4 regions of the Sphingobium yanoikuyae genome follow, and region 4 is predicted to be linked to each of the others. Evidence: riboswitches for the same ligand, from Rfam matches in the RefSeq annotation. Region 4 holds a riboswitch; each other region holds the start of a gene.

Region 1 (7,838 bases), 2.1 Mb from region 4:
AGTTGCGCCCATTGCACCGGGTCGGCAGCAGGCGCTGCAAGCAGCATCAGGATGGTATGAACCAAGCGGAACCCCTTTTGGGAGTGGCAAGCTATCGGCCAACGGTTGAACCGTCGATGAATTCCGGGGCATAGCATGTCCCATGACAGAACAAGCCATAATCGCACAGGATGCCATCGATCGCTTCGTCGCCCTGCTCGGCCCCAAGGGCGTCATTACCGATGCCGACGATATCGCCCCCTGGGTCAGCGACTGGCGCGGCCGCTATCATGGAACGGCCCGCGCGATCTTGTCCCCGGCCACGACACGCGAAGTGGCCGGCTGCGTGGCGCTGGCAGCGGAACTGGGCATTGCCCTCGTCCCCCAGGGCGGAAACACGTCGATGGTCGGCGGCGCGACACCGCCAGCCGATGGATCGGCGCTGATCCTGTCACTGCGCCGCATGAACCAGATCCGCAGCCTGTCAGCCGACGACAATCTGGCAGTGTGCGAGGCCGGGGTCATCCTTTCCAACCTGCACGACGCTGCCGAAGCGGCCGGCCGTCGCTTTCCGCTCAGCCTGGGTGCCAAGGGATCAGCCACGATCGGCGGCCTCACTTCGACCAATGCCGGCGGCACCCAGGTGCTGCGCCACGGCACGATGCGCGCGCTGGTCGAGGGGATCGAGGCGGTGCTGCCCGACGGCAGCATCTTCGACGGGCTGGACGCACTCAAGAAGGATAATCGCGGATATGACATCAAGCAGTTGCTGATCGGCGCGGAAGGCACGCTGGGCGTCATCACCGCGGCCGCCCTGCGGCTGGTGCCCGGCATCGCCGCCCGCGCGGTCGGCTGGGTCGGCGTAAAGACGCCCGCCGACGCCCTCGCCCTGCTGCGCCTGGTCGAAGGCGAACTGGGTGACAGCGTCGAGGGGTTCGAGGTGATTGCCGACGATGGCCTTGGCCATGTCCTGTCCCATATTCCCGGCACACGCTGCCCGATCGAGACCCGCACGCCCTGGCATGTGCTGATTGAAGTCGACCATGGCGACATGCGCGAGCCCGGCCCGACCGAGCGACTGGAAGGCGCGCTCGGCCTGGCGCTGGAACGCGGCATCGCGATCGACGCCGCCATTGCCGCCAGCGAAGCGCAGGCGGAGGCCTTCTGGCGCATCCGCGAATCCCTGTCGGAATCCGAAAAGGCGCAGGGGCCCGCGCTGCAATATGACATCAGCGTGCCGGTGCCGCGCATGCCAGCCTTCATGCTGGAGGCTGCCGCCGCCGCCGAAGCAGCCTTCCCCGGCACGACCGCCTCTTCCTTCGGTCATCTGGGCGATGGCAATGTCCATTTCCATGTCCGCGCGCCCAGGGGCACCAGCGACGGTCCGGCCTGGATCGCGGCGCAGGGCCAGGCGATCAACGCCTTCGTCCATGACGCGGTGGTCGCCGCGGGCGGTTCCATCTCGGCCGAGCATGGCATTGGCCAGATGAAGCGCGCCGAACTCGGACGCCTCGCCAGCCCGGCCCGCATCCATGCCCTGCGCGCGATAAAGACAGCCTTCGATCCGGGCGGCATCATGAACCCCGACAAGCTCATCCCTCGCCCCGACGAGGGTTGAGCGCAGCATATCCACAAAGCGATTGCCTAGCGGGATAGCTCCGATTATCCCGTCACACCCATATTCGGATCAGCGACGCAAGCCTTGCGCGCTTTCTAACAGGACGGAACAACATCATGGCCAGCGCGCCCGCGAACAGCCTTCCCATCTTCTACAACGACCTGATCCCGCTCAGCACCGTCGATCATGCCGATTATCGCACCCAGCCGGTCGATGCCGCTCCGTTCCTGGTAACCCAGCACGCCGTGCCGCTGACCATCGACGAATTCGTCTCGGCCCAGCGTTTCGTGCCCATCATCTTCTCGGCGGGCCAGGATTCGGTGCCGCTCGCGCTGATGGGCCTCAACGAAGGCGTGAACGTCTTCGTCGATGACGAAGGCAAGCTGCGCGGCCCGGCCTATATCCCGGCCTATGTCCGCCGTTACCCCTGGATGCTGGCCAAGCTGCGTCCCGACAGCGACGAACTCTCGCTCTGCTTCGACCCGACCAGCAAGGCGATCGGCACCGAAGGCGACGGCCCGGTCCTGTTCGAAAATGGCCAGCCGACCGACGTGACCAAGGGCATCCTGAAGTTCTGCGAGGATTTCGAGCAGGCAGCCGCCCGCACCGGCCAGTTCATGAAGGATCTGGCCGAGATGGACCTGCTGATGGACGGCGAAGTCGCGATCCAGACCCCGAACAACGAGCAGCCCTTCGTCTATCGCGGCTTCCGCATGGTGAACGAGGAAAAGCTGCGCGACCTGCGCGGTGACCAGCTGCGCAAGATCAACCAGAACGGCCTGCTGCCGCTGATTCACGCCCATCTCTTCTCGCTGCAGTTGATGCGCGAGATCTTTGAAGGCCAGGTCAACCAGGGCAAGGGTCCGATCGCCGTACCGGCCGCGCCGGTGGCCGTGGAAGCCTGAAAGCCCGATTAACTCCGTTAATCGCAAATATATCGGTATAGGGCGGGGCTTGCTCTTGAAAGCAGCCTCGCCCTGCCCTATTTCTATTGCATGCGATGCACCTGCCCCCCTTTCGGGTGTGTCGTATAGGGCGCCTCCCCCTTGGAGGCGTCTCCTCCCTGAACCTGGCCACCCCGTGCATCGCATGGGGTGGTTTTTTATGGGCCGCAGTCGACGTAGGGGCCGCGAAAACTTTTCACCGCTTTCGCTTGACGCCATCGCCTCCCCTGCCTAAAGGCACGCCCCTGCCTGTCGCCCATGCGACATACGGCCCCTTCGTCTAGCGGTTAGGACGCGGCCCTCTCACGGCTGAAACACGGGTTCGATTCCCGTAGGGGTCACCAGCAAAATCAATGACTTAGTTGGCATTGAAGAACGCCGAGATCGCCAATTCTCCAATAAGCGATTCTTTTCCTCACACTCAGTGATCATCTGTGGACGCCGTCGGACGATCCTTGCCATGGATCAGTATAAATAAGGCTGAAACGAGGGTAACTCTAGCCATCCGATCTCAAGCAATGGTTGCCCGCTCGCTGCCCTCCTGAATGTACTCGAATTTCAAAAACTATCGCTGGTCTAGGAATGTCTGTCGCGACGCTACCCAGCTGATGAACGGCCTGGGTGACAGGCTGCGGTTCGGCAGATTCGGAGAGCCGAAGGCGAGGTAGCAACCGTTCGCCGGCGCATGATCCGTAAGGGCGGCGGCGTTGTTGAGCATCGCTATCTGCCGACGCATTACGTGCATTGATAATCGTTCGCAACAACTCATGTGCCGCTTGTTCATGACTGCTATCGGGGCGGTGTGTTCAGCACCTGAGCGTCAGGGACAGCCGCATACCGGCCGTCCAGGCATGACCAAATTCCACATTCCACGAATTTCTTGCTATCCTGTTCGATAGCCCATAGTTCCCAGCCCGTCCCCTAACGGGGGGCAAGATCGCGTTGGTGCTTCGAAAGAGGCTTAAAAGGGAACGCGGTGGAGGGGCACTGCCCCTGAAGCCGAGGCTGTCCCTGCAACTGTAAGCGGATAGCGCGATGCATATCGCGGCAGGCCAAGGATGCCTGTCGCAGCCACTGGGCCGGACGCTAACTCCTGCGAGGCCTGGGAAGGCCGTGCATCGTGCGATGACCCGTGAGCCAGGAGACCTGCCAGCGTCCGGTCGCTCTTGCCTTGGTCCAGGGGATGGCCGCGGCACGGTGTACTCCGTCTGAGCGACGAACTTGCGGCCAGGCCGCAACGGTGGGTTCCGCCGGTCGCTCGTTTGCGCCCGGTCTCCACCGCTGCGCCCGTGCGAGGAGACGTCCTCCTGCGCGGGAACCTGTCCGTTCGACTGGAAAACGCAACGGGGGTTACACATGAATACACGATCGCTTCTTTCCGGCCTGATCCGTTCCGGCGCATCATGTTGCGCACTGGCGGCAAGTGTCACCGCAACGCATGCTCAGGAGACCGCCGACGCCGCGCCCGATGGCACGGAGAACATCGTCGTCACGGCGCGCAAGGCCGGCGTCCTGCAACTTGGCCAGCAGGCCGATGCCTCCAGCCGCCTTGGCCTGACGCCTATGCAGACGCCCGCAAGCGTCGATGTCATCACCAAGGAGATGATCCGCAGTCTTGGTGACCGCACGGTCGTTGCGGCGGCGGCGCGCGCGCCGGGCCTGATCAACAATTCCTCGGCATTCGGCTATTCCCTGAGTTCGCGCGGGTTCACCGGCTACACCTCGGTGATGCAGCTCTATGACGGTATGCGGGTCTATACGACGACCACGCAGACCTTCCCCGCCGATCCCTGGATGGCCGAGCGCATCGAGGTGCTGCGCGGCGCAGCGTCCGTGCTCTATGGCGAAGGCGGCATCGGCGGCGCCATCAACGTTGTGCGCAAAAAGCCCAACACCGAAGAGTTCGAAGGTGAACTACGCCTCAGCGGCGGCTCTTTCGATACATATGCAGCGGCCGGCGGGATCGGCGGGCCAATCGGGGACAAGCTGTCCTACCGCGTGGATCTCAGCTACAACCGGTCGGACGGCTGGATGGAGCGCGGACGCTCCCGTAGTCTCGCCCTGTCGGCCGCGCTGCGCTACCAGGCCAGTGACGATCTGGTGCTGACCCTGACGCATGATCGCGCCGATCTAGATCCGACGATCTGGTACGGCACGCCGCTGCGTGATGGCAAGCTGGTGCGCAAAATCCGCAAGAAGAACTACAATATCGCCGACCGCTCGCTGCGCTTCGACGATGCCTGGACCCAGGCCAAGGCGGAATGGACGCCTTCAGACGGGGTGACGATCACCAACGTCGCCTATTACCTCACCGGCTTCAAGCACTGGCGCAATGCAGAAGGCTATGCCTGGTCCGGCGATCAGATCCGCCGGTCGAGCTATCTGGAAATCTTCTACAAGACCAAGCAGTGGGGCGACCGCTTCAACGCGGTTTTCGACCACACATTGCTGGGCATGGACCACCGCCTGAGCCTGGGCGGAGAGTATAACAGCGGATCGCTGCTGCGCACCGACAGTTCGCCCAATTCCCGATCCGACCTGGTGGATCCCTACGACTACGCGCCCGGCACGTTTCTGGATGGCGCCTTCGGCACCCGGTACAAGTATAAGACAGATGTGCAGCAATGGGCGCTGTTCGGCGAAAGCCGCCTCTCGCTGTCGGATCGACTGTCGCTGGTGACGGGCCTGCGCTACGATCGCCCGAAGACCGAGCGCCACGATGCGCTCGATCCGACCGCCGACTACACCGCGCGCTATCCCAGTACCAGTTGGCGTGCGGGGCTGGTCTACAATCCCACGGACACGATCTCGCTTTACGCGCAATATTCCGCGGCCGCCGATCCGGTGACGGCGTTCCTCACCGCGACGCTGGCACAAACCAGCTTCGATGTATCCACCGGGCGGCAATGGGAAGCGGGTGCCAAGGCAACCTTCCTCGACGGGCGCGGCGAATTCACGCTGTCGGGCTATCGCATCGTCAAGAAGAAGATCCTGACCCGCTCCGCCAATGATCCCACGGTGTCTGTGCAGGTCGGCCAGCAATCGTCCTACGGCGTCGAGGCATCGTTCGGACTGGCCGTGACCAAGTCCTTCAGCATCCTGGCCAACGGCACGATCCTGAACGCGCAATATGACGACTTCGACGAACTTGTCGGCACGGAGCTTGTCAGCCGCAACGGCAACATGCCGATCGGCGTTGCCGAAAAGGCAGCCAATCTGTGGCTTTCTTGGCGGCCGGTGCAACCGCTGCACCTCGACACCGGCCTGCGCCATGTCGGCAAGCGCTATTCGGACGCCGCCAATACCCGTCGCATTCCGGCCTATACGCTCGTCGATGCTTCGGCGCGCTACGACCTGGGAAAGAAGACGAGCGTGACGCTCAACCTGCGCAATGTCTTCGACCGGATCTACGTCCAGAACAGCTATTCCACCTCGCAGTGGGTGCTGGGTGAGCCGCGCAGCGTCGCGGTGACGTTCGAGCAGCGGTTCTGATCGTGCCGGCGAGGCAGGAGCCGGGCTGGCGCACCATCGCGCCGCGCGTGCTGGCATCGACGGTCGGCACCTATGGTCTGTGTTATGCGTGGATTTGCGCGGCGGTACGCCTGCTGCCGATGGATGCGGTTGACGCCAACATCCTTGCGACCTGCCTCGCCTTCATATTGTTCGTTGCGGTGATCCTTCGCGCCTTCGCGGTGCGCAGCGTCACGCGGATCTGGGGCGAACTGCTGGTGGGCACGGCCCTCCCCTTCGCCCTGATGCTGGGGGTCGCCAGATGAAGGATAGCCTGCGCCAATCCATGGGCTGGTTCCATACATGGTGTGGGCTGCTGTTCGGCTGGGTTTTGTTTGGCATCCTGCTGACCGGATCGCTGGCGGTGTTCTATACCGAGATCAACCTCTGGACCACGCCCGAACTGCGCTCTCCGGTGGCCATCGACCGGGGACGAGCCGTAGCGATGGGACGGGATTATCTCACCCGCATCGCTCCGGATGCCAGGCAATGGCGTATCGTCATCCCCACTTCGCGCGAACCTGTGCTGCGGCTGGTGTGGACCGACGAAGCGGGCAAGGCCACCACCCACCGCCTCGATCCGCAGACCGGCGTCCGCATCCCGCGCGACATGGACGCCGGCTTCTTCTTCATGCGCTATCATTACACGCTGGGGATCGATCGCAAGTCCAGCCCCATCGGCTTCCTGATCGTGGGCGCGGCAGGCCTTGCCATGCTGGCCGCATCGATCAGCGGTGTCATCATTCACAAGCGCATATTCCGCGATTTCTTCATCTTCCGCCCCTGGGCCTCGCGCCAGCGGGCGTGGATGGATGCGCACAACCTTCTCTCGGTGCTGCCGCTGCCGTTCCACATGATGATGGCCTATACCGGCCTCGTCCTGATCTATTACGCCTATATCCCCGCCGGCGTCGCGACGCTGAACGGCGGCGACGTCAAAGCCTATCAGACTGCGGCTGCGCAATCGCGCTACATCGATGTGGAGACACCCGCCGGATCGCCACAGGCCACGGTTGCGCTGATGCCGCTGGTGGCGCGCGCCGAGCGCGCATGGGGTGGCGGAGCGGCCGTCAACATCTATGTGAGCCATCCCGATCGTGCCAATGCCGCAGTCGAGATCTGGCGACAGCGCGACGATCGCATCGCCAACTTCCCCGATCGCGTCGACTTCGCAGGCGCCGACGGCCGGTTGCTGCGCGTTCTGGTGAAGCGCTCCCCGGCCCGCGAGACCCAGGCCTTCCTTGCCGGACTGCACTTCATCGAATGGGGCGGAATCGCTGCCCGCTGGCTCTATTTCCTGACCGGGCTCGCCAGCACCGCGATGGTCGGGGCTGGCCTTGTCCTCTTTACCGAAAAGCGGGCGCGCCGGGGCGGATCGGCATTTCACGCCATGGCAGGCCGGATCACCATCGCCGCTGTGGCTGGAAACATGATCGCCTGTGCGGCGTACCTGCACGGTGAGCAGTTGCTGCCTTCCGGCATCGAAGACCGGCGCAGTATGGCCGCATCTATCTACTTCCTGGCCTGGCTGCTGAGCCTCATCCCTGCCGGTGCGCGGCCTTGGTCCAGCGCGTGGCCAGAGCAGTTGCGTGCGGCGGCGTTGCTCTGCCTGACTATTCCCGTGAGCACGGCTCTGGCGGGAACGCCGCTGACGTCAACGCTGGCTCATGGCGATGGTATCCGCTCAGGCGCAGACCTGACGGCGCTGGCGATGGGCGTCATCTTGTGGATCGCAGCAGGCAGGATCGCTCGCAGGCCGGCCGGAGGCGCTGCGCAGTGATCGTGAA
Region 2 (7,838 bases), 1.6 Mb from region 4:
GAGCGGCGCCATCTGCCAGGGGCGCGAGATCAGGCGGAAGACCGGACGGAACAGGCGCGATAGCGGCCCGCGCCCGCCGGTCAACATGTCGAGATCCGCCTCGACATAGCTGCCGCCCGCCTGCACCCGGCGGAAGGTCGCCCAGACCTGGCGCAGGATCACGAGGTTCATGATCGCGATGGCGAACAGGAAGGTGGCGGAAATCAGCGTCGCCACCACGCCGCCGGCAGCGCGGAACCGCTCCAGCCCGGCCAGCGCACTGACCGCATAGGCGAGGCCCAGCGCGGCGATCAGCACGATCGCGCTATGGCCGATCGCGAACCACAGGCCCACGGTCAGCGGCCGCTGCCCGTCCTGCATCAGCTTGCGCGTCACATTGTCGATCGCGGCGATATGATCGGCATCGACCGCATGGCGCAGGCCAAGGCCCCAGGCGAGCAGGGCCGTGCCCATCATCACCGGTCGGTCGCCGAACAGGGCGAAGGCCCAGCCCCAGACGGCCAGATTGGCAAGGACGAGCGCCGCGATCAGCGGCACGCTGCGTCGCCGAAGCGACGCCTGCAAAGGGGTGGCGGTCATGCGGTTTCTCCGATCAGGGGCCGCACGGCGCAGGCGCGCCGCCGGCGATTGCGGACACGGCGCAGGTCGCGCCGCAGCTTGGAAAGGCCCATCCATGTCCCCGTCCCGCAAACGAGCGTGACCATGGCGAGCAGCGGCAGGACGATCAGATCCCACCAGGGACGGGTGCGCAGCAGCGGGAAGTCGAGCCGGTGCAGCCCGTCCTGCAGCCAGCGGAAGGCGCGGCCATTGCGGTCGAAGGCGCGGATCAGGCGGCCCGACGCGGGATCGACATAGAGGCGGGTCGCCTGGTCATCGGCCAGGATGACGCGCCACACCGGCAGGGCGACGCTGGCCTTATGGCCATAATAATAGGCGTCTTCCTGCCGCAGCAGGACGATCGAGCCGATCGACGGTCCATCCTGGAGCGCCGCGCGCAGGCCCGCTTCGGACAAAGCAGCGGATCGTCCGGCAGCGTCGAAGCGCTGCGCCTTGCCCGCCCGATCGATCGCCACCAGATGAACGGCACCGGCAACGGGCACCACCTCCAGCCGGACGCTTCCCTGCGGCAAGGCCGGCAGCGCCGCGATCGCCCGGCGCGCATCGCCCCAGGCGAAGTCACCGTTCAGCCGCTGGCGCTGGATCATCATCGCCTCGCTGTCCAGCAGGCCCCAGGGGTTCATCGACAGCAGCCCACTCGCCACCCAGGTCAGCGTCACTATGCCGAAGAACAGCCCGGCCATATGATGCCACCACCACAGGCCGCGATAGGGCGATCCGATGCTGCCGTCGCGGCGACGGCGCAGCCGGGCGATGCCGACCCACAGGCCGGTGATCGTCAGGAAGCAGCCGATCAGCGAGGTCCAGATGACGACCTGGCTCCACAGCGCGCCATCCTGCCGCAGGATCGTGGGATAGAGCCAGTGCGGCACCGCGCCGAGCCAGCCCCAGAAGCGCTGGAAGCGGGTAGTCAGCTGCACCACCTCCCCACTCTTGCCCGAGACATAGGCCTGCGTGCCCGCCGCATCGGCATAATCGACACGATAGAGCGGCGCGTTGCGGCGAAAGGTCTGGACCGTCCACTGGTCCATCTCGGTCCGGGCGACCCGCTCCGGCGGGCCGGCAATGGCGCTGTTGCGGCCGAACTCGGTCGCGATCCTGTGGATATTTTGCGGATCGACCTGCTCGACCGGTTTCCCCGACGCCCAGTCATGGGTGCCGGCGGATACCCGCATCTGCGGGATGGTCCGCGTCGGATCGAGCGCGGGCGTCACGCGCAATACAGGCCGCCCCGCCATCATCTCGATCCGGGCGGCGGACAGCATCATGGTGTCGGGCAGTGTGCCCGCTTGCCCGGCCGACAGGGTGAGGGGCGTGAGCCCCCCAAGCTGCGCGGCCGGTGTCAGGCGCGGATAGTCGACATAAAGCATCACGAAGCCGGACAGGCACCACAGCGTCATGACGGCGCCGATGAGGATGCCCAGCCAGCGATGCAGCAGCAGGACCGGCCGCAACATGGTCAGAAGCTCAGGCCATAGCTGACCCGCAGCGTGCGCGGCACGCCCCGGTAGAAATAGAGGAAGCGGCTGTTGCTGCCGTCCAATACGCCCGCATCGCTGACCGCCGAGCGGTAGCCGGTCGTGGCATAATCCCGGTCGAACAGATTTTCGACATTGATGCCGAACCGGTTGCGCCGCGCCTGGTCCAGCCACAGATGGGCGCCCGCATCGACCACGGCATAATTGCCATAGTTCATCCGGCCAAAGCCCGATGCGGTCGACCAGACATCGCCCACCCAATTGGCCGACAGATTGGCGCCGAAGCGGCCGGTCTGCGGCGCATAGACGATCGCGGCGCGGCCATATTGTTCCGGGTTGCGATCGCGCTGCACCGAACTGCCCTGATTGCGAACACGCGAATATGTGTAGCTGGCAGACAGACCCCAACCGCCGCTCAGGTCGGCGTTCAGCTCCAGCTCGGCACCCCTGGCCCGCACCTTGTCGCGAACGTTGATATAGGTGCCGTCGGGAAAGGCCGGATCATCATAGGTCGTGTCGATCAGGTCGGTGATGCGCCGGTTGAAATAGGTCGCTTTCCACCGGATCGCTCCGCCGGCCAGCGCGCCGCCCAGCGCGGCGTTGAGGTTCAGGCTCTCCTCGGGCTTCAGGTTCGGGTTGCCGACCTCGCAACAGGGATCATTGCCATAAAGCTGCGAGGCGTCGGGCAGCACGAAGGAGGTGCCGCCATTGGCCTCCACGAACAGCGCGTCGCTGACATCATAGCGGCCCGACACGTTCCAGATCGTCTTTTCCGATCCCTTCGCCTTGTTGTAGCGCAGGCCCGCGGCGATCCGCGCCTTGCTCGACAATTCGTCATTGGTGCGCAGCTGGAAGATGCCGGCATGGACCTGTTCATCGGTCGGCGCGATCAGCAGGACGTCGTCGCGGCCGTTGAAGCTCTGGAAATCATAGCCGATCAGCGTGTCGATGCCGCGCAGCATGTTGAGCTGCACCACCGCGCTGCCGCCATAATCCTGATAGCCCCAGAAGGTGCCGGCCGGATAGATGACCTGCGGCGGGCCGGCGGGCACGGGGTTTCGGATCTGGACATAGGCGGTCTTCCAGTCGTGGAAATAGCCCTTGAGGAAGAATTGCACCCCATCCTCGCCGGTATAGTCGAGCCGCAGGCTGGCCACTTCCTCATTGCGGTCGTTGCGGCTTTCCTTGGTCCGCGTCGCGCTGATATTGTCGAGATCGGCCTTGGTATGCTGGTAGAGGGCGTTCAGGCGCAGGTCCGACGCGATATCATATTGATATTTGATGCCCGCCGACCAGAGATCATAGCCGCGCGCGCGATCGGTCGCGCTGGGCTGCATCACGTCATAGGGACGATAGCCGTCCGACTGGCTGCGATTGGCCCAGACCACGAAGCGATGCTGGCCGATCGCGCCGCGAACATAGCCGTCCAGGCTGGTCCCGGCAAAGCTGTCGAGGCTGGCATTGACCTGGCCGCCCAGATCGTCGCTGAAATCGCGGGTGACGACATTGATCACGCCGGCCGCGGCCTGGGTGCCGTAGAACAGGCTTTCGCCCCCTTTCAGCACCTCGATCCGCTCGATCATGCTGGCGGCCATGGTGTCGTTGGGCGACGTGCCGCCATAGAGGCGGTTGTTGAGGCGGATGCCGTCCATCGTCCACAGCACATCCTTGGTGCGCGAACCCTGCAGCGCGATGTCGACATAGCTGAACGGCCCGGACTGCGACCGGATGAACAGGCCCGGCACCGCTTCGAGCGCGCGGGCGGTGTCGATCGCGGCGGCATCGCGGATCTGCGTGTCGGTGACGATCTCGATGGCATGGCCATAGCGCGACAGCTGCTGCGGCAGCGTCTCTTCCAGGCTGGTGCCGGTGACGACGATGCTGTCGCCTTCCCCTTCGTCGGCCAGAGCCGGCGATGCGATGGCAAGCGAAAGGGCCAGCGCGGCCCGTGAAACGATATTGGACTTCATTTATTCCCCCATCCGGCGCCGCGTTCGACGGGCGGGGGCAACCTTCACGAGCGGCACGCGCGCGAACGTCCGACACACGCGCCGGCCGGGCGCCCAAGGGCAACCGACGCGCGTCGTCGCAGCGGCCCCAGCCGCTCGTTCGTCGCTCAGACGGAAGTTACCGTGCCGCGGCCATCCCCTGGACCAAGGCAAGAGCGACCAGACGCCGGCAGGTCTCCTGGCTCACGGGTCATCGCTTGATGCACGGCCTTCCCAGGCCTCGCAGGATTTAGCGTCCGGCCCAGTGGCTGGCGGATCGGTCATTCTGCCGTCCGCACATGTACATCGCGCTCACCGCTTACAGTTGCAGGGACAGCTGCGGATTTGGACAGTCACCCGTCCGCACCGCATTCCCTATTAAGCCCCTTTCGGGACACCGGCGCGATCATGATCCCATGCCGTGCGGCGCGGGATCGGCGGGATCGATAATCGAATATCGGGCGGGCTGCAAGCGCCTCTCAGAACCAGGCGCGCAGGCCGATCACCAGGCTGGTGGCCGACGGCTTATCGCCGGCGGCACGGGCATAATCGGCCGTATCGCCCAGCTTGCGTTCCCAATTGACGCCGACATAGGGCGCAAATTCGCGGGCGATCTCGTAGCGCAGCCGCAGCCCCAGCTCGATATCGGACGGGCCGGCGCCGATCCCCAGTTCGGGCACGGCCTGCGCCGCCAGATTGAACTCGGCAGCGGGCTGCAGGATCAGCCGCTGGGTGATGCGCTGGTCATAGCTCGCCTCCAGCCGCAGATGGGCGTCGCCCCTGGTCGACAGGAAGGCTTCGGCCCCGACCTCGAACCAGTAAGGCGCCAGGCCGTCGATGCCGATCACCGCATAGCTGCGGTCCGGCCCTTCGCCGAAATCCTGCCGCACGCCCGCCTGCAGGTTGAACCAGGGGTCGATCGCCCGGCTGTAGAGCGCCTGCACCTCGGCCCGTTCGAGCGATCCGCCGACCGTCCCCTCACCCTCGCTCTTGACCGCGAAGCGGTTGATGTCGCCGCCGATCCAGCCTTCGCCCTCCCAGGCATAGCCATCAGCGCCCTTGCCGGCGCGATATTCCAGCCGATCGAGCATCCATTGCGAATAGGTCATGCCGCCCCCTTCCGCGATCATCGCCGCGCGGGCGCGGGCCATGGCAGCGGGGTCATAGAGCGCGTCGGCGGCATGATCGGTCGGCACTGTCGGCGGCGTGCCTTGCGGGATGGCGGCGTCGGCAGCCGGCATCTCATGACCCATTGCCCCATGATCCATCTGGCTATGGTCCATCTGGCTATGGTCCATCGTCTGGGCCTGCACCGGCGCGGCGGCGGCGAGCATCAGAAGCGCGACCCTCCTCATGCCGCGTCCTCCCCATGGCGGACCGTCACGACCCGCATCATCCCGGCATGCATGTGCATCAGCATATGGCAGTGGAACGCCCAGTCACCCAGCGCATCGGCGGTAAGGTCGAAGCTGACCTTGCCGCCCGGCAGCACATTCACCGTATGCTTGCGCGGATTATGCGCCGCCTCGCCGGTCACCAGTTCGAAGAAATGGCCGTGCAGATGGATGGGATGCGGCATCATCGTGTCGTTGATCAGGGTCACGCGCACCCGTTCCATATGGCGGAAGGCGATCGGCTCCGCCCCTTCCGACAGCTTCACCCCGTCGAACGACCACATGTATCGTTCCATGTTCGCGGTCAGATGAATGTCGAGCGACCGGGTCGGGGTGCGCAGGTCCGTGTTCGGCGTCAGCGACCGCAGATCGGCATAGGTCAGCACCCGATGGTCGACATCCTCCAGCCCCGTCGGCCGGTCAGCGGTGCGATCGGCCGGCATCGGCGACAGGGTGGCGACGCCCGGCCCCATTTTCACGCCCGGCGCGACCGACTTGTCGCGCATCTTCATGCTATGCCCGCTCATGGCGTCATTGGCCGGCTGGCTGAGGTCGATCACGCCGCCATGGCCCATATCCATGCCGCCCATGTCCATGCCCATGTCCTTCATGCCCAGCAGCGGCCGGGCGCGCCGGGCCGGCACGGGGGCGACCATGCCGACCTGCGGCGCCAGCGTGGCGCGGACCAGGCCCGACCGGTCGATCGCCTCGGCAATCAGGGCATAGGGCTTCGCCTCGCCGGGCTGGACGATCACATCATAGGTTTCGGCAATGCCGATCTGGAACTCGTCGGTCTCGACCGGCTGGACATCCTGCCCGTCGCACTGGACGACGGTCATCGGCAGGCCGGGCAGGCGAACATTGAAATTGGTCATCGCCGACGCGTTGATGATGCGCAGCCGCACCCTCTCGCCCGGCGCGAACAGGCCGGTCCAGTTTTCGGCCGTGCCCATGCCGTTCACCAGATAGCTGTAGGTGGCGCCGGTGACGTCGGAAATATCGGTCGGGTCCATGCGCATCGCGCCCCAGTCGATGCGGTCCTTGAGCCCCTGATCCTTCCCCGCCAGCAGCCCGGCCAGCGTCTGGCGCTGCATGTTGTAATAGCCGCCCATCTGCTTCAGCCTTTGCAGCAGCCTGTGCGGATGAACCGGGCTCCAGTCGGCGAGCAGGATCACATGCTCCCGGTCATAGGCCACCGGATCGACGCCGGCGGGATCGATGATGATCGGCCCGTAAAGGCCCATCGCCTCCTGCATGCCCGAATGGCTGTGATACCAGTAGGTGCCTGCCTGCCGCACCGGAAAGCGATAGGTGAAGGTCTCGCCGAGCATGATGCCGGGGAAGCTGATGCCCGGCACGCCGTCCATCTGGAAGGGCAGGATCAGCCCATGCCAGTGGATCGAGCTATCCTCCTTCAACCGGTTGGTGACGGCGATGTTGACACTCTGCCCCTCGCGCAGGCGGATGAGCGGCGCCGGCGTGCCGCCATTGACGCTGATCGCATGGGCCGATCGGCCGCCGGTCGCAAAATGCCCATCGCCGATGCTGAGCGCGATCGTCTCGCCCGACAGCGCGCCCTGCGCCGCGCCATGCGTGCCGGTGGCCGCCCAGCCGGGCAAGGCCTGTGCCAGTGCAAGCGCCGCGCCGCCCCGGATCAGGCTGCGGCGGTCGAGAGGAAGGGAAGGCAGATCGGTCATACGGGCTTATACGCGCGCGCCGTCGCTTTCCCTCAACATCTCCTGCAATTGCCGGCGGGCACGGTAAAGGCGGGTTTCCACCGCCTTTTCGCTCACCCCCAATATCTGCGCGACCTCGGCCTGGCTCATGCCCTCGATCCCGCGCAGCAAAACCACCTCGCGCAGCGCCACCGGCAATGCCGCCACCGCTGCCTCGATCCGGGCAACGCCAGCGCGGGACTGGGCCGCCTGCTCGGGATCGGGCCCCGCGTCGGCGACATGGGCGGCGTCCTCGATCGGCCGGGCGAAGCTGAAGAAGCGACGGACGGCACGGCGGCGCGCCCAGTCATGGCATTTGTTGATCGTGATCCGCGCGATCCAGCCGCGAAAGGGCCGGCGCCCATCATAGCGGGCGAGCGAGGTAAAGGCGGCGATGAAGCTTTCCTGCACGATGTCCATTGCCGCATCCGCATCGCCGACATGGCCACGCGCCAGCCGATAGACGGCATCGCGGTGCCGCCGCATCAGCGCGCCATAGGCGGCCTGCCGCCCGGCCAGCGCCTGCGCCGCCAGCGTGGCATCATCAGGATCGTCGGCTATCACCCGACAGGCTGGGTCAGCGCCTTGACCACCGCCGCGTCGAACAGCGCGGCCTGATCGGGGCGCAGCACGCCGCGCATCGCG
Region 3 (7,838 bases), 620 kb from region 4:
CGCCATAGGCGCCGGGTTTCGATCCGAACACGCGGGCACCAGCGCGGCGCGCGGCCTCCGCCGCATCGGCACCATCCGCCACCAGCGCCGCCTGCTCGGCGCGATGCCGGGCGGCGGCGGGATTATCCTCGTCCGGCTCATCGAGTGCCATCACCGCGCGGGCGGCGCTGTCGATCAGGTCGATCTGTTCGGGGAAGGCGTCGCGGAAGAAGCCGGAGACGCGCAATGTCACGTCCACGCGCGGCCGGCCCAGCTCGGCCAGGGTCATCATCTCGAAGCCGACGACCCGCCCCGAACTCCATTCCCAGCGCGGCCGCACCCCCATCAGCGCCAGCGCCTGCGCAATATCGTCGCCGCCGGTGCGCATGTTCGCCGTGCCCCAGGCGGACAGGGCGATGGCGCGGGGATAGTCGCCCTCGCGCTGGAGATAATCGTCGACCAGCAATTGCGCTGATCGCTGGCCCAGATCCCAGGCGACAGCGGTCGGCACGGCGCGGGTATCGACCGAGAAGAAATTGCGCCCGGTCGGCAGCACGTCGGGCCGCCCGCGCGTCGGCGCGCCCGATGGTCCCGGCAGCACGAACCGTCCGTCGAGCCCGGCCAGCAAGGCCGCCGCCTCCCGCGGGCCACAGGCATCGACACGCGGCGCCAGATCATCGGCGATCGCCGCCAGCACGGCGGCGCTGGCCGGGCCGACCGGCGCCGCGCCATCGACCAGCGCCGCCGCCAGCAGTTCCAGCCGCTCGACCATGTCGCCATGGGTGCGCCAAGGGTCTGTGGATAAGTCCACCAGCACCGCTGGGCGCGGCCCCTGCCACGGCGCGCCCAGCACGCAATCGAGGGGATCGAAGCCCAGGCCCAGATCATCGGCCAACGCGCGCAGCAACGACGCCTGCCCCGGATGATCCAGGCCGCGCGGCGTGCGCGCCAGCGCGATCAGCAGGTCGCGCCGCAGCCGCCCCTGCGGCGAAGCGGTGAAGACATGCAGCCCGTCGCGGATCTGCAATTCCTTCAGCTCACACAGATAATTGTCGATCGCGGCGAGCGCGTCGTCATCGTCGCCGGCGGCGCCCGCATCCTTGTCCAGCCCCTGGCTGCGGGCGAGGTCGATGATATCGCGGCGCAGCCGGTCGAGCCGGCGCGGGTCCATGCCGGCGGCGAGATAATATTCGTCCACCAGCGCTTCGAGCTGCTTGAGCGGCCCATAGCTTTCCGCGCGGGTCAACGGCGGGGTCAGATGGTCGAGGATGACGGCGCCGATGCGGCGCTTGGCCTGCGTCCCCTCGCCCGGATCGTTGACGATGAAGGGATAGAGTTGCGGCACCGGCCCGGTGCAAATTTCGGGGAAGCAATCGGCCGAAAGCGACACCGCCTTGCCCGGCAGCCATTCCAGATTGCCATGCTTGCCGACATGGACCAGCGCCTGCGCACCGAAATCCTGCGCCAGCCAGACATGGAAAGCGAGATAGGCGTGGGGCGGCGGCAGCGCCGGGTCATGATAGCTGCTCTTGGGATCGATATTATAGCCGCGCGCCGGCTGCACCGCGATCGCGACATGGCCGAAACGATGGACCGCAAGGCGAAAGGCGCCGTCCCGCACGAAGGGATCGGCCTCCGGCGCCCCCCAGCGATCGACCATGGCGTCACGCGCGCTGTCGGGCAGAGCGGCCAAGGCAGCGCGATAGATATCGAGCGACAGGCTGACCTCGCCCAGCCGATCGATCGACGCCCGGTCATTGGTGACGCCGCCGGTCATCAGCCGCATCAGCGCAGCGCCCTCGCGCGGCGCGTCGCCGATCGCATAGCCGGCGTCGCCCAGCCGGCACAGGATGGCGGCGGCGCTGGCCGGCGTGTCGAGGCCGACGCCATTGCCGATCCGCCCGTCGCGATTGGGATAATTGGCCAGCACCAATGCGATCCGGCGCTCGGCAGGCGGCGTGCGGCGCAGCGCTGCCCAGTTGCGCGCCAGATCGGCGACGAAGGCGACCCGGTCGGGTGCCACGCGCGGCACGACGATGCCGCACTGGGTGCGTTCATCGAACCGCTCGGCGGCCTTGAAGGCGACGGCGCGGGTGAAGAGGCGGCCGTCCACTTCGGGCAGGGCGACATTCATCGCCAGGTCGCGCGGGCCAAGGCCACGGGCCGACCCGCGCCAGCTGCCTTCCTCGACCCCGGCAAAGGCGGTCTGCAGGATCGGGCAGTCGGCCTGTTCCAAGATGCCCGGCACGCGCGGCTCGGACGAAGAGGAGGCGGCAAAGCTGGTCGCATTGACGATAATGTCGGGCGCGATGCCGGCCAGCAGCCCGCCGAGCCAGTCGCGCACGAACGGTTCGCGCAGCGCGCGGACATGGACGGCGGCGACATTGAAGCCGCGCGCGCCAAGCGCTGCGACCATCGCATCGACCGCGCTCAGCGTGCCGGCGACCACCAGCGCGCGATAGAAGATCAGCAGCGCCACCGGCCGCCCCTCGGTCCATGTCGCGCGCAGTTCGGCCACGCCGGGCCGGTCATGGCCGGGCAGATAGAGGCCCGCGTCGGCGATCGGCAGCGGATGGTCTGGCTCGCCCGCATCCGCGCCGATCAGCCGCGCGGCGCAGCGCAGGAAGGAGAGCGCATTGGCGGTGCCGCCCTGACGCAGATAGTCACGCAACTGTTCGCGCATCGCCGCGGGCACGGTGGAGGCCAGATCCAGCGCCGGGTCGCCCTCCCGCCCGTCGGCGATCGCGGCGAAGGCGATGCCCCGCTCGCGCGCGACCTGCGCAATCTCGTCCACGCCATAGGGCCAGTAGCTCTTGCCGCCGAGCAGGATGACGCAGACGAAGCGCGCCTTGGCGATCACCTTCTCGACATAGAGATCGACCGAATAGGGATGCTTGAGCTGCAGCAGATTGGCCAGCCGCACGCTCGGCGCATCATCGGGCAGGCGCGCGGCAGCAGCGGCGAAACAGGCCAGGTCGCTGTCCGCCACGGTCAGGATGACGATCTCGCCGGGCGGCTGATCGAGGTCGATCGCCTCCTCGCCGTCGCTGATCGTTCCCGGCGTGGCGGACAGAAGATGCATCAGCCGAGCACGGCCTGGATGTCGGCCTCGATCGCGGCGCGGTCCAGCCCCTTCTGGCCGATCACCACCAGCTGGGTACGACGCGCTTCTTGCGGTTGCCAGGGGCGGTCGAAGAAATGCTGGATGCGCGGGCCGACCGCCTGCACGACGAGGCGCATCGGCTTGCCCGCGACCGCGACCATGCCCTTGACGCGCAGCACGTCGTGGGTGGCGATCAGCGCGGACAGCGCCTGCACCAGCGTGTCGGGATCGGCAACCGCATCGCCGCTGACGACGAAGCTGTCGAAATCATCATGGTCATGATCCTCGCCCTCCGCCTCATGGTGCGAGGGGCGGGCGTCGAGATCATCCTCGGCCGCGGCGACGATGCCCAGCAGCGCACCGATGTCGACCGCGCCATGGGCAGCGCGGACGATCTTCACGCCGGGCCGCGTTTCGGCATCAACCTGCGCCTCGACCGCCGCCAGCGTGTCGGCATCGACCAGGTCGCTCTTGTTCAGCACCACCATGTCGGCGCAGGCGAGCTGATCCTCGAACAATTCCTCCAGTGGGCTGTCATGGTCCAGATTGGGGTCGGCGGCGCGCGCCGCGGCCAGCGCCGCCTCGTCGGTGGCGAAGCGGCCGGCAGCGACCGCATCGGCGTCGATCAGCGCGACGACGCCGTCCACCGTGGCGCGGGTGCGGATGTCGGGCCATTGGAAGGCCTTGACCAGCGGCTTGGGCAGGGCCAGCCCCGAGGTTTCGATGATGATATGGTCGGGCGGACTCGGCCGGTCGAGCAGGGCGGTCATGGTCGGCAGGAAATCGTCGGCCACGGTGCAGCAGATGCAGCCATTGGCCAGTTCGACGATATCCTCTTCGGGGCAGGCAGCATCGTTGCAGCCCTTCACCAGTTCGCCGTCGACGCCGACATCGCCAAATTCGTTGATGATGAGGGCGAGGCGGCGCCCCTTCGCATTTTCCAGCAGATGGCGGATCAGCGTGGTCTTGCCCGCGCCCAGGAAGCCGGTGATGACGGTGGTCGGAATCTTGGCAGATGCAGTGTTGGCCATGACAAATACTCGCGCGCCGGAGCAACCGGGGCGGGAGCGAACCGGGCGCGCACGCACGGCCGGCCGGCATCGCGGACGGGCGCTTGTTCGCCCGCAGATGCGTGACCGCGCGGCTCCAGCCGCCAACCTGTCGCTCAGACGGAACACCGTGCCCCGGCCATCCCCTGGACCAAAGCAAGAGCGACCAAAACGCCGGCAGGTCTCCTGGCTTGCGGGTCATAGCGGGAGGAACGGCCTTCCCAGGCCTCGCAGGATTTAGCGTCCGGCCCAGTGGCTGCCCTCCCGGCTGGGGAGGGCGCTGTTCATCACGCTCGCCGCTCACAGTTGCAGGGACAGCTGCGGACTTGGATGCCATGGCATCCGCACCGCCTTCCCATTTTAAGCCCCCGTGGGGGCACCGGCGCGATCATGTCGGGACGATGCGAAGCGCCGTCCCTGGGCCGGTTCCTAGTCGCTTTGGGCAGCGGTGACAATCCAGCCATCGGCGATGGCGAGCGGCCAGGGCCTAAGACGCTGGCCGACGCAGGGCCCACCGACGCAGACGCCATCGTCGCGGCGGAAAATGGCGCCGTGCCAGCTGCATCGGATATGACTGCCATCCGGGGTCAGATAATCGTCCAGCTGCTGCGCCAGCGGCAGGCCGGCATGGGGGCATTGGTCCACAAAGCCGGCGACCTGATCGCCGGTGCGCACGGCAAAGCCATGGAAGCGGCCGGCCCGCATCTGCAGCACGAAATTGCGCGCCTTGCCGTCGGCGAACTGCTCGATCGGGCAAAGGCGCACGCCCGCCGGCGTCGCGAACAGGCGCGTGTCAGTGTCACTCATATGTCGGCGTCGGGCTGGCGATCGGGGTGCGCGGCGGCAAAGGCGGGGAGCGCGCATGCCGCCGCGTCCACGGCGCACAGCCGCGGAAAGGGCGTCAGGTCGACGCCGAAGCGCCGGGCATTGTAGAGCTGGGGCACGATATGGCAGTCGGCGAAACTCGGGCTGTCGCCAAAGGCATGGGTGCCGCCGTGAAGGGCGACCAGTGTTTCGAGCGCGGCCAGCCCCTCGCCGGTCCAGCGCGCGATCCAGGCGCGGACCTGATCCTCGCTGGCACCAAAATCCTGCCGCAGCGCCTGCAACACGCGCAGATTGCCGAGTGGATGAATGTCGCAGGCAATGATGCCGGCCATGGCACGGACGATCGCGGCATCGCCGGGATCGGCGGGCAGCAAGGGCGGCTGCGGCCAGCGGGCCTCGATCCATTCCAGTATCGCGCCGCTCTGCGTCAGCACGCTGTCGCCATCGACCAGCGCGGGCACCAGCCCCTGCGGCGCCAGCGCCCGATAGTTGGGCGCGCGCTGCGCACCGCTGCGCAGGTCATGAGTGACCTGTGCATAGTCGACGCCCTTCGAGGCCAGCGCGATCCGCACGCGATAGCTCGCGCTCGATCGCCAATAGCCATGGAGGGTGAGGTCGCTCATCGCGCCGGCACGATCATCGCGCGGCATTCGCCAAAGCCGATCGACACATAGCCGGGGGCCGACGCGGTGGCGCGCAATGTCACCTCGTCGCCATCCTCCAGGAAGCAGCGCGTCTCGCCCGATGGCAGACTGATCGGCTCGCGCCCGCCGCTGCTGATCTCCATCAGGCTGCCATAGCCCTCGCGCGTAGGGGCGGAGATGGTGCCGCTGCCCAGCAAGTCGCCGGGCATCAGGTTGCAGCCATTGGACGCATGATGGGTGACGATCTGGCTGACGGTCCAGTACATGTTGCTCGCCGGCCCCTGGCTCAGCCGCATCGGTGGCTGGCCCGCGTCGCGCATCGCCTGGGTGGAGAGATAGACTTCCAAGGTCAGCGCCAGCGCGCCATGGGCCTGGTCGTCGGCATCACTGAGGTAAGGCAGCGGCGCGGGATCGCCCTGCGGCCGGGGCGGCTGGGCGATGCGGAACGGTGCCAGCGCCTCGGGCGTCACTACCCAGGGCGAAATGGTCGAATGGAAATTCTTGGCGAGGAAGGGCCCGAGCGGCTGATATTCCCACGCCTGAAAATCGCGCGCCGACCAGTCGTTGAGCAGGCAGAAGCCGGCGACATGATCGGCCGCCTCGCTGATGGGGATCGGGCTACCCAGATCATTGCCGGCGCCGATCCACACACCCAGTTCCAGCTCATAGTCGAGCCGGGCGGTCGGGCCGACCACCGGCACATCGGCTTCGGGCGGCTTGCGCTGGCCGCGCGGACGGACCAGCGGATCGCCCGACGGGCGGATCGAGGACGCCCGGCCATGATAGCCGATCGGCACATATTTATAATTGGGCAGCAGCGGATTGTCGGGCCGGAACTGGCGGCCGATATTGTTGGCGTGATGGATGCCGACATAGAAGTCGCTGTAGTCGCCGATCCGCGCCGGCAGGTGCAGCATGCAGTCCGCGGCCCGATGCAGCAGCGGCTCGACCGCCGGGCGATGGGCCGGGTTCGACAGTAAAATGCTGATCCGGCGGCGCAGGGCGACCCGCACCGCCACCGGCAGCGCCATCAGCCCATTGAGCTGGCCTTCCAGCAGCGGCGCGCAATCGATCAGCCCGGCGCCGACACAGGCAGCTAGGTCCAATATCGCGTCGCCGATAGCGGCACCGGCGCGCGGCGAAGCTCCTGCGGACGAGAACAGGCCATAGGGCAGATTCTGGATCGGGAAGTCGCCATGATCCTGCGCGCTCGCAACCCAGCTGGTGCGGGCGGGATCATGGGTTTCGTCGGTTTGCCAATAGCTCATGGGGTCTCGTTCATCGGGGGAATCTGGGCCTTGCGAAAGCCGGACCAGCATTCATCATAATCGGGTTGCAGCAGCGGGCTTTCCATCGCCCAGCGCGTCGGGCGCAGCACCATCCGGCTTTCGAACATGAAGGCCATGGTGTCGGCGATGCGCTGGGGCGTCAGGTCGGCGGCGATCGCCTTGTCATAGCTGGCGCGGTCGGGGCCGTGGCCGGCCATGCCATTGTGCAGCGACGCGCCGCCGGGCGCGAAGCCACCCGCCTTGGCATCATATTCGCCATGGATCAGGCCCATCAGCTCGCTCATCACATTGCGGTGGAACCAGGGCGGCCGGAATGTGTCTTCCGCCACCATCCAGCGCGGCGGGAAGATGACAAAGTCGATATTGGCGGTGCCCGGCGTCTCGCTCGGCGAAGTCAGCACCGTGAAGATCGACGGGTCGGGATGGTCGAAACTGACCGTGTTGATCGTGTTGAAACGGGTCAGGTCATAGCGCAGCGGCGCCAGGTTGCCGTGCCAGGCGACGACATCGAACGGGCTGTGATCCAGCATGGTTATCCACAGGCGGCCCATGAACTTCTGCACCAGCGCATAAGGGCGCTCGACATCCTCGAATGCCGCGACCGGCGCCTCGAAATCGCGCGGGTTGGCCAGGCCGTTGGCGCCGATCGGGCCGAGATCGGGCAGGCGAAAGGGCGCGCCGTAATTTTCGCAGACATAGCCGCGCGCCGCGCCCTTGGTCAGCTCGACCCGGAAGCGGACGCCGCGCGGGATCAGCGCGATCTGCAACGGCGCGACGTCGATCACGCCCAGCTCCGTGACGATGCGCAACGCGCCCTGCTGCGGCACGATCAGCATCTCGCCATCGGCGCAGACGAAGGCACGGTCGACCATAGAGGCCGTCGCGGCATAGAGATGCACGGCGCAACCCTGGCCCGCCGCGACATCGCCATTGCCGGCATAGCTGGTGA
Region 4 (7,838 bases):
GCCAGTGCAATGTCTGGCCCTGCGGCAGATAGGCGATGGACCGCGCGACCGCCTCGCGCGACAGCCGCTCGATCGGCGTGCCGTCCAGCAGCGCGCGTCCGGCGGCCGGCTTCACCAGCCCCAGCAGCGCCCGCACCAAGGTCGACTTGCCCGCGCCATTGGGGCCGATCACGCCGATCAACTGGCCCGGCGCCATGGTCAGGTCGACGCCGCGCACCGCCAGATGGCGGCTCAGCCGGACGTCCAGTTGCTCGGTCGACAGGGTCACCATAGCCGCCGCTCCCGCATCAGGTGAATGAGGAAGACCGGCACGCCCAGGATCGCGGTCAGCACGCCCAGTTTCAGTTCGCTGCTGGTCGGGATGATGCGCACGCCGATATCGGCCAAGGTCAGCAGCACCGCGCCACCCAGCATGGATGGCAACAGCAGCGCGGAGGGCGACCGATCGGTCAGCGGCCGCACCAGATGCGGCACGATCAGACCGACGAAACCGATCGATCCGGTCACCGCCACCGCGCCGCCGACACCGATCGCCACCCCCGCCATCAGCCGCAGCCGCGCCCGCGACAGGTCGACGCCCAGCGCCCGCGCGCCATCCTCGCCCAAGGTCAGCGCGTCGAGCGCGCGCCCGTCATAGAGCAGCAGCGCCGCGCCGACCGCGATGCAGGGCAGCGCCAGCAACAGATGGTCGATGCTGCGATTTTCCAGGCTGCCCATCAGCCAGCTCATGATCTCCATCGCGGCAAAGGGATTGGGCGACAGGTTGAGCGCCAGGCTGATCCCCGCCCCCGCCAGCGTCGCGACCGCGATCCCTGCCAGGATCAGCGTCAACGGGCTTTCCGATGGTCCCGCCAGCAGAAACAGCGCGCCGATCGCCGCCAGCGCGGTGACGATCGCCAGCAGCGGCAACGCCATCGGGTGCAGTTCGGACAGGCCGAAATAAAGCGCGATCACCGCGCCCAGCGCCGCCGCATTGGACACGCCCAGCACGGCGGGTTCGGCCAGCGGATTGCGCAAATAGCCCTGCAATGCCGCGCCCGACAGGCCCAGCATGGCGCCGACCAGCAGGCCGATCGCCATGCGCGGCAGGCGCAGGTCGATGATGATCGCCCGCGCCACCATGTCGCCGCCGCCGGCCAGCACCGCCAGGATGCGGGCCGGCGCGATCGTCACCGATCCCAGCGCGACCGACGAGATAGCCGCGACGAGCAGCAGGGCGATCAGCCCCGGCAGCAACAGGGGATGCCGCCGCCCCTTAGAAGCGGACACGCACGCCGCCATAGGCCGACCGGCCATAGGTGCCATAGCCATAGGCCGTGGCGTAATCCGCATCGAACAGATTGTCGATCCGGCCATAGACTTCCAGATGGTCGCCCACGGGGAAGGACGCGCGCAGCCCGGCCAGCGCATAGCCGTCGAGCCGGCGGGTGTTGGCCGTGTCGTCATAGCTGTCGCCGACCATGGTCAGCGTCGCGCCGGTCGACAGGCCGAAGGCCCAGAGATAATCGGCCGACACACTGACCGCATTGGCGGCGCGGCGCGGCAGGCGATTGCCGTCGGTGGCCCCGCCCGACCGATCGCGCGCATCGACATAGGAGTAGGAGGCCGCCACCGTCAGGGCCTCGACCGGCTTCAGCGTCAGCGTCGCTTCCACGCCCTTGGCGCGGGTCCGGTCGAGATTGCCATAGGTGTAGGTCGCATAGTCATAATTGATCTGGTTGCGGGTATCGCGCCGGAAGGCGGTCAGCGACAGCACGGCCCGGTCCCCGTCCAGGCTCTGGTCGAAGCCGATATCATAGCTTTTCGACCGCTCCGGCCGCAGCGCGCTGTTGCCGCTATAGGTGTCGTAGAGTTGATAGAGGGACGGCGCCTTGAACCCCTCGCCATAGGAGAGGCGGATATTGGTCGCGCCGGCGTTCGGCGTGTAATTGGCGTTGGCGCCAAAGGTGGTCGCGCCGCCGAACTGGCTATGATCGTCATGGCGCAACCCGCCGGTGACGGCGAGGCCGGTGAGCGGCTTCATCACCGCCAGCGCATAGACGCTGTCGATATTCGCCTTTGCGCTGTCGGTGCTGCCAAAGCCGAAATAATCATAGTCCGGCCGCTCATGCTCATAGCCGAAGATCAGCTTGGCCTGGTCGACCGGGGCATAGACGCCCTCATATTCGAAGCGCAGGTTGGTGCCCGAATAGCCATAGTCCGGGTCGGTGCCGCGCACGAAATAATAGTCGCGATCGTTGCGCAGCCAGGTGACGGCAGCGCGGTTGGTCAGCTTGCCGTCGAGCAGCGCCAGGTTGATCCCGGCATAGCCGACATATTGGTCCAGCTTGCTGACGTCGCTGCTGTCGGCCGGCGCGCCGAAGAAGCTGTCATAGTCGAGATCGGCATGGATATAATAGCCGCGCAGGTCGAGGCTTAGGCTGTCGGTGAAAGCGATCTTCAGCTTGGCGTTAGTGGCGATATTCTCATAGCCATCCTTCTCCACGCCGCCGAACGACCGGCCGACCGAGGAGATGCCGTCGGTGTTGAAATAGGCGACGCCGACGCCGCCCGACACCGCGCCATGCGTGCCCGACACATCGGCCTTGGCGTTCAGCGTATCGCTATAGCCATAGTCGGCCGAGGCGTTAACCTCGAAACCCTCGCTGGGCGCGCCGGTCATCACATTGACCACGCCGCCGATCGCCTGGCTGCCATAGACCACCGAGTTGGAGCCGCGCAGCACTTCGATCCGGCGGATATTGCCGGTCAGCAAATGGCCGAAATCATAGCCGTCGCCGATGCCGCTCGGGTCGTTGACCTTGACCCCGTCGATCAGCACCAGCGTCTGGGTCGTCTCAGCGCCGCGCAGCGACACGCCGGTCACGCCGCCGGTGGAGCCGTTGCGGCTGAAACGGACGCCCGGCGTGGTGGCGAGCAGGTCGACGACATCGACCGCCTGGCGCGTTCTGATCGTGTCGGCATCGATCACCGTGATCGCCTGGCCGACCTCGTCGCGCGGCTGCGCAATGCCCGAAGCGGTGACGACGATATCGTCATCCTGTGCCAGATCCTGGGCCAGTGCCGGCGTAGCGGCCAGCAGCGCGATCAGCGAAATCCCCAACATCTTCATTTTATCGTCCCCCGGCGTCCGTCGATTTGGAACCGGGGCGTCCGCACAAGCGGTCGCTGCGTGAGGATCGGGAAGACGCCAGCGCCCCACCCCACGCACCGATGCGGCCCCGGCCGCCATGGGCGTCGCTCGACGGAAACACCGCGCCATGGCCATCCCCTGGGCCAGGGCAAGAGCGACCAGACGCCGGCAGGTCTCCTGGCTCGCGGGTCAGGGCAGCGATGCGCCAGCCTTCCCGGACCTGTCGGTCCAGTGGCCGGTTCCGGCCCTCCCCTTTTGAAGAGCTTGGGAACCCTGCGCATCGCGCTCACCGCTTACAGTTGCAGGGACAGCCGCGGATTTGGAAGGGCTGCGCCCCCCGCACCGCATTCCCGTTTTCAGCCCTTGCGGGCACCGGCGCGATCATGCGCGTCCGGGGCTTTTGACCGCCCCGGCGCGCGGCCCCCATAAGCCAAAGCACAAGCCCTGCCAAGCGGGCCAGGATCGCCCCGGCGGATCGTTGCGCGGCGCCGGCGGGCGGCTATGCAGGGGCCACTTACCGGGAGACGCCACATGACCGATTCGCTTGCCATCACCGCCGCCGACGTCGCCGATGCCGCGCGGCTGATCGCGCCGGCGGCGGTCCGTACCCCGCTGATCGAGAATGCCGCACTCAACGATCATTGCGGCCGGCGGGTGCTGGTGAAGTTTGAGGGCGCCCAGCATAGCGGATCGTTCAAGTTTCGCGGCGCCTATAACCGCCTCGCCCGCCTCGATGCGGCGGAACGGGCGGCGGGCGTCGTCGCCTGGTCCTCGGGCAACCATGCCCAGGGCGTCGCCTTCGCCGCCCGCCTGCTCGGCATTCCCGCCACGATCGTGATGCCGGCCGATGCCCCGGCGATCAAGACCGCCAACACGCGTGCGATGGGGGCTGAGGTCGTCCCCTATGACCGCTTCACCCAGAGCCGTGAGGAAATCGCCACCGCCCTTGCCACCGAACGCGGCGCGACGCTGGTTCCCTCCTTCGACGATCCCTTCATCATCGCCGGCCAGGGCACGATCGGCCTCGAAATATTGGAGCAGGCGCAGGCCGCTGGCGCCGACCTCACGCAAATCCTCGTCTGTTGCGGTGGCGGCGGGCTGGTCGCAGGCACGGCGACGGCAGTCAAAGCCGCCCGCCCCGACATCAGCGTCTATGCGGTCGAACCCGCAGGCTTTGACGATACCGCCCGCTCGCTCGCCAGCGGCACGCGCGAAAGCGTCTCGCCCGACGCGCGCAGCATCTGCGACGCCCTGCTGGCGCCCAGCCCCGGCGCGCTGACCTTCCCGATCAACCACACCCTGCTCGCGGGCGGCCTCGTCGTCAGCGACGATCAGGTGCGCGACGCGATGCGCTTCGCCTTCACCACGCTCAAGCTGGTGGTCGAACCGGGCGGCGCGGTCGCCCTCGCCGCCATGCTCGCCGGCCTCGCCCCGCCCACCAACGGCGCCACCGCCCTCGTCATCTCCGGTGCCAATGTCGATCCGCAGGATTATGCAGCCATCATCGGCGGCCAGAACGCCTGACCGCTGGTCTTTTGCCCCGTCCCGCACTAAATGCGGCGCCATGATGAGCCGCTTTTCCAAGATGCATGGTCTGGGCAATGATTTCGTCGTGATCGACGCGCGCCAGGCGCCGGTCGCGATGACGGAAGCGCGCGCCCGCGCCATTGCCGATCGCCATGCCGGCATCGGCTGTGACCAGTTGATCGTCATCGGCGATGCCGAGACCGGCGACCAGGCCGACGTGTCGATGCTGATCTTCAATTCCGACGGTTCGGAAGTGGAAGCCTGCGGCAATGCCACCCGCTGCGTGCCACTGTTCGTCGGCAAGGACGTGCTGATCCGGACCAGGGCCGGGCTGCTCGACGCCAAGGGCGTGGACGGCGGCGCCAGCGTCGACATGGGCGCGCCCCGCTTCGACTGGGACGCGATCCCGCTCGCTTATCCGATGGACACGCTGACCATGAGCGCGAGTTGGGAAGACCTGCCCGCGCCGGCCGCCGTCAATGTCGGCAACCCGCATGTGATCTTCTTCGTCGAGGATCTGGACGCGGTGGATTTCGAGCGCCTCGGCCCGCTGATCGAGCATGACCCGCTCTTCCCCGCCCGCGTGAACGTCAATTTCGCGCAGGTCGTCGGCCCGCAGCATCTGCGCCTGATCGTCTGGGAACGCGGCGCCGGCCTGACCCGCGCCTGCGGCACCGGCGCCTGCGCCACCGCCGTCGCGGCGATCCGCCGCAAGCTGATGGCCGGGCCAGTGACCGTCAGCCTGCCGGGCGGCGACCTGGAGATCGACTGGGCACCGGGCGGCACGATCCGCATGACCGGCCCCGCCACCCATGTGTTCGACGGCGAGGCGGACTGGGACCGCTTCTGACCGTGCCCGGTCCCGACATCATCACCCTGGGCTGCCGGCTCAACATCGCGGAAAGCGAAGCTATTCGTGAGATAGTTGGCCGGGAGATGGCCGGCGCACAGGACGACCTGATCGTCGTCAACAGCTGCGCCGTGACCGCCGAGGCCGTGCGCCAGACCCGGCAGGCGATCCGCCGCGCCAGGCGAGACCGCCCCGACGCCCGCATCCTGGTCACCGGCTGCGCTGCCCAGACCGAACCCCAGACCTTCGCCGCCATGGCGGAAGTGGACGGCGTGATCGGCAACCGGGAGAAGCTGGAGGCCGCCGCCTTCGTTCCGGTAGCGGATAAGGTCAACGTCTCCGACATCATGGCCGTGCGCGACACCGCGCCGCACATGGCCAGCGCCTTTGCCGAACATGCCCGCGCCTTCCTGGAGGTGCAGAATGGCTGCGATCACCGCTGCACCTTCTGCATCATCCCCTATGGCCGGGGGAACAGCCGCTCCGTGCCCGCCGGCGCGGTGATCGACAAGGCGAAGCAGCTGGTCGATGCGGGCTATGGCGAGATCGTGCTGACCGGCGTCGACGTCACCAGCTATGGCCCCGACCTGCCGGGCAGCCCCTCGCTCGGCCAGCTTGTCGAACGGCTGCTGCGCCATGTCCCGGACCTGCCCCGGCTGCGCCTCTCCTCGATCGACAGTGTCGAGATTGACGAGCGGCTGTTCGACCTCATCGCCCATGAGCCGCGCATGATGCCGCATCTGCATCTCTCGCTACAGGCCGGCGACGACATGATCCTCAAGCGCATGAAGCGCCGCCATGCCCGCGCCGATGCCGTGCGGATCGTCGAGCGGGTGAAGGCCGCCCGCCCGGACATCAGCATAGGCGCCGACATCATCGCCGGCTTCCCGACCGAGGATGAGGCCATGTTCGCCAACAGCCTGGCGCTGGTAGCCGATTGCGACATCGTCCATGGCCATATCTTCCCCTATTCGCCGCGCACCGGCACGCCGGCCGCGCGCATGCCCCAGCTGGATCGCGCCACCATCAAGGCGCGCGCCGCGCTGCTGCGCGACGCCTGCGCGGCGCAGCGCGACGCCTGGCTTGCCCGCCTGGTCGGCACCCGCCAGTCGGTGCTGGTCGAACGCAATGGCCTGTCGGGCCATGCGGAAAATTTCGCGCCGGTGCGCTTCACCACGCCCCAGCCCCCCTCCACGATCGTCGCGGCCCGCATCAGCGGCCTTGAGAATGGCGCGCTGATCGCGCAAGAGGCGCAATAATGACTGACACCGGCACCAGCTGGCGCGACCGCCTCTTCGGCGGCCTCAAGCGCACATCCGACAAGCTCGGCGAGAATCTGACCGGCCTTTTCACCAAGGCCGCACTCGACGACCAAACCCTCGACGAGATTGAGGAAGCCCTGATCATGTCCGATCTCGGCCCGGCCATGGCCGGCCGGGTTCGTGATCGCCTGGCCGAAGGGCGCTACAACAAGGAACTGACCGAGGAATATCTGCGCGAGATCATCGCGGAGGAGATCGAGAAGGTGCTGGCCCCGGTCGCCCGCCCGCTGGAGATCGAAGCCTTTCCGCGCCCGCAGGTGATCCTGGTGATCGGCGTCAACGGATCGGGCAAGACCACCACCATCGCCAAGCTCGCCAATAATTTCCTGGAACAGGATTATGGCGTGATGCTGGCGGCGGGCGACACGTTCCGCGCGGCCGCGATCGGCCAGTTGAAGGTCTGGGCAGAACGCCTCGGCGTGCCCATCGTCGCTGGCAAGGAAGGCGGCGACGCGGCTGGCATCGTGTTCGACGCGGTCAAGCAGGCGACGGCCACCGGCATCGACGTGCTGATCGTCGACACCGCCGGCCGCCTGCAGAACAAGACCGAACTGATGGACGAACTGGCCAAGGTGCGCCGCGTGCTCGGCCGATTGAACCCGGCCGCCCCGCACGACGTTGTCCTGGTCCTTGATGCCACCACGGGACAGAATGCGTTGAACCAGATCGAAGTCTTCAAGGAAACCGCACAGGTCACCGGCCTGGTCATGACCAAGCTCGACGGCACCGCGCGCGGCGGCGTGCTGGTCGCGGCGGCGGAGAAATATCGCCTGCCGATCCACGCCATCGGCGTGGGCGAAAAGATCGAGGATCTGCGCCCGTTCGATGCCGGCGACATGGCACGCGCGATCGCGGGGACGGCCTATGCCCGCTGACGCCAAGAAGCCCGCCCATGGCGGCAGCCTCAGCCTCGCGCTCGATTTCGGGCCGCTGCTGGTCTTTTTCCTGAGCTACAAGGGCGCGGGCTGGTTCTGGGGTGCGGGCAACCCGATCACCGCCATGAGCT

What was found. Region 4 has a riboswitch for cobalamin ahead of HH800_RS00365 (TonB-dependent receptor plug domain-containing protein). Riboswitches for the same ligand answer to the same signal wherever they lie in the genome.
Region 1: it holds a riboswitch for cobalamin, as region 4 does, so the genes downstream of both, HH800_RS10930 (TonB-dependent receptor) here and HH800_RS00365 (TonB-dependent receptor plug domain-containing protein) in region 4, are expected to answer to the same signal.
Region 2: it holds a riboswitch for cobalamin, as region 4 does, so the genes downstream of both, HH800_RS17820 (TonB-dependent receptor plug domain-containing protein) here and HH800_RS00365 (TonB-dependent receptor plug domain-containing protein) in region 4, are expected to answer to the same signal.
Region 3: it holds a riboswitch for cobalamin, as region 4 does, so the genes downstream of both, cobW (cobalamin biosynthesis protein CobW) here and HH800_RS00365 (TonB-dependent receptor plug domain-containing protein) in region 4, are expected to answer to the same signal.

What each region holds. Positions count from the first base shown of each region.
Region 1 covers NZ_CP053021.1:2,200,832-2,208,669, forward strand. Annotated here, with positions in the region: gene HH800_RS10910 (hypothetical protein) at 1-65, opposite strand, end outside; gene HH800_RS10915 (FAD-binding oxidoreductase) at 143-1,597, shown strand; gene HH800_RS10920 (SapC family protein) at 1,714-2,502, shown strand; tRNA gene HH800_RS10925 (tRNA-Glu) at 2,811-2,885, shown strand; cobalamin riboswitch at 3,468-3,710, shown strand; gene HH800_RS10930 (TonB-dependent receptor) at 3,898-6,033, shown strand; gene HH800_RS10935 (iron transporter) at 6,036-6,317, shown strand; gene HH800_RS10940 (PepSY-associated TM helix domain-containing protein) at 6,314-7,831, shown strand; gene HH800_RS10945 (hypothetical protein) at 7,828-7,838, shown strand, end outside.
Region 2 covers NZ_CP053021.1:3,720,744-3,728,581, forward strand. Annotated here, with positions in the region: gene HH800_RS17810 (HoxN/HupN/NixA family nickel/cobalt transporter) at 1-579, opposite strand, end outside; gene HH800_RS17815 (peptidase) at 576-2,075, opposite strand; gene HH800_RS17820 (TonB-dependent receptor plug domain-containing protein) at 2,078-4,066, opposite strand; cobalamin riboswitch at 4,256-4,501, opposite strand; gene HH800_RS17825 (copper resistance protein B) at 4,564-5,439, opposite strand; gene HH800_RS17830 (copper resistance system multicopper oxidase) at 5,436-7,175, opposite strand; gene HH800_RS17835 (RNA polymerase sigma factor) at 7,182-7,757, opposite strand; gene HH800_RS17840 (periplasmic heavy metal sensor) at 7,754-7,838, opposite strand, start outside.
Region 3 covers NZ_CP053021.1:4,673,136-4,680,973, reverse strand. Annotated here, with positions in the region: gene cobN (cobaltochelatase subunit CobN) at 1-3,061, opposite strand, end outside; gene cobW (cobalamin biosynthesis protein CobW) at 3,061-4,113, opposite strand; cobalamin riboswitch at 4,290-4,530, opposite strand; gene HH800_RS22535 (Rieske (2Fe-2S) protein) at 4,561-4,938, opposite strand; gene maiA (maleylacetoacetate isomerase) at 4,935-5,579, opposite strand; gene fahA (fumarylacetoacetase) at 5,576-6,868, opposite strand; gene hmgA (homogentisate 1,2-dioxygenase) at 6,865-7,838, opposite strand, start outside.
Region 4 covers NZ_CP053021.1:62,795-70,632, reverse strand. Annotated here, with positions in the region: gene HH800_RS00375 (ABC transporter ATP-binding protein) at 1-271, opposite strand, end outside; gene HH800_RS00370 (FecCD family ABC transporter permease) at 265-1,269, opposite strand; gene HH800_RS00365 (TonB-dependent receptor plug domain-containing protein) at 1,256-3,112, opposite strand; cobalamin riboswitch at 3,283-3,525, opposite strand; gene HH800_RS00360 (threonine ammonia-lyase) at 3,665-4,657, shown strand; gene dapF (diaminopimelate epimerase) at 4,698-5,510, shown strand; gene mtaB (tRNA (N(6)-L-threonylcarbamoyladenosine(37)-C(2))-methylthiotransferase MtaB) at 5,513-6,769, shown strand; gene ftsY (signal recognition particle-docking protein FtsY) at 6,769-7,707, shown strand; gene ispZ (septation protein IspZ) at 7,697-7,838, shown strand, end outside.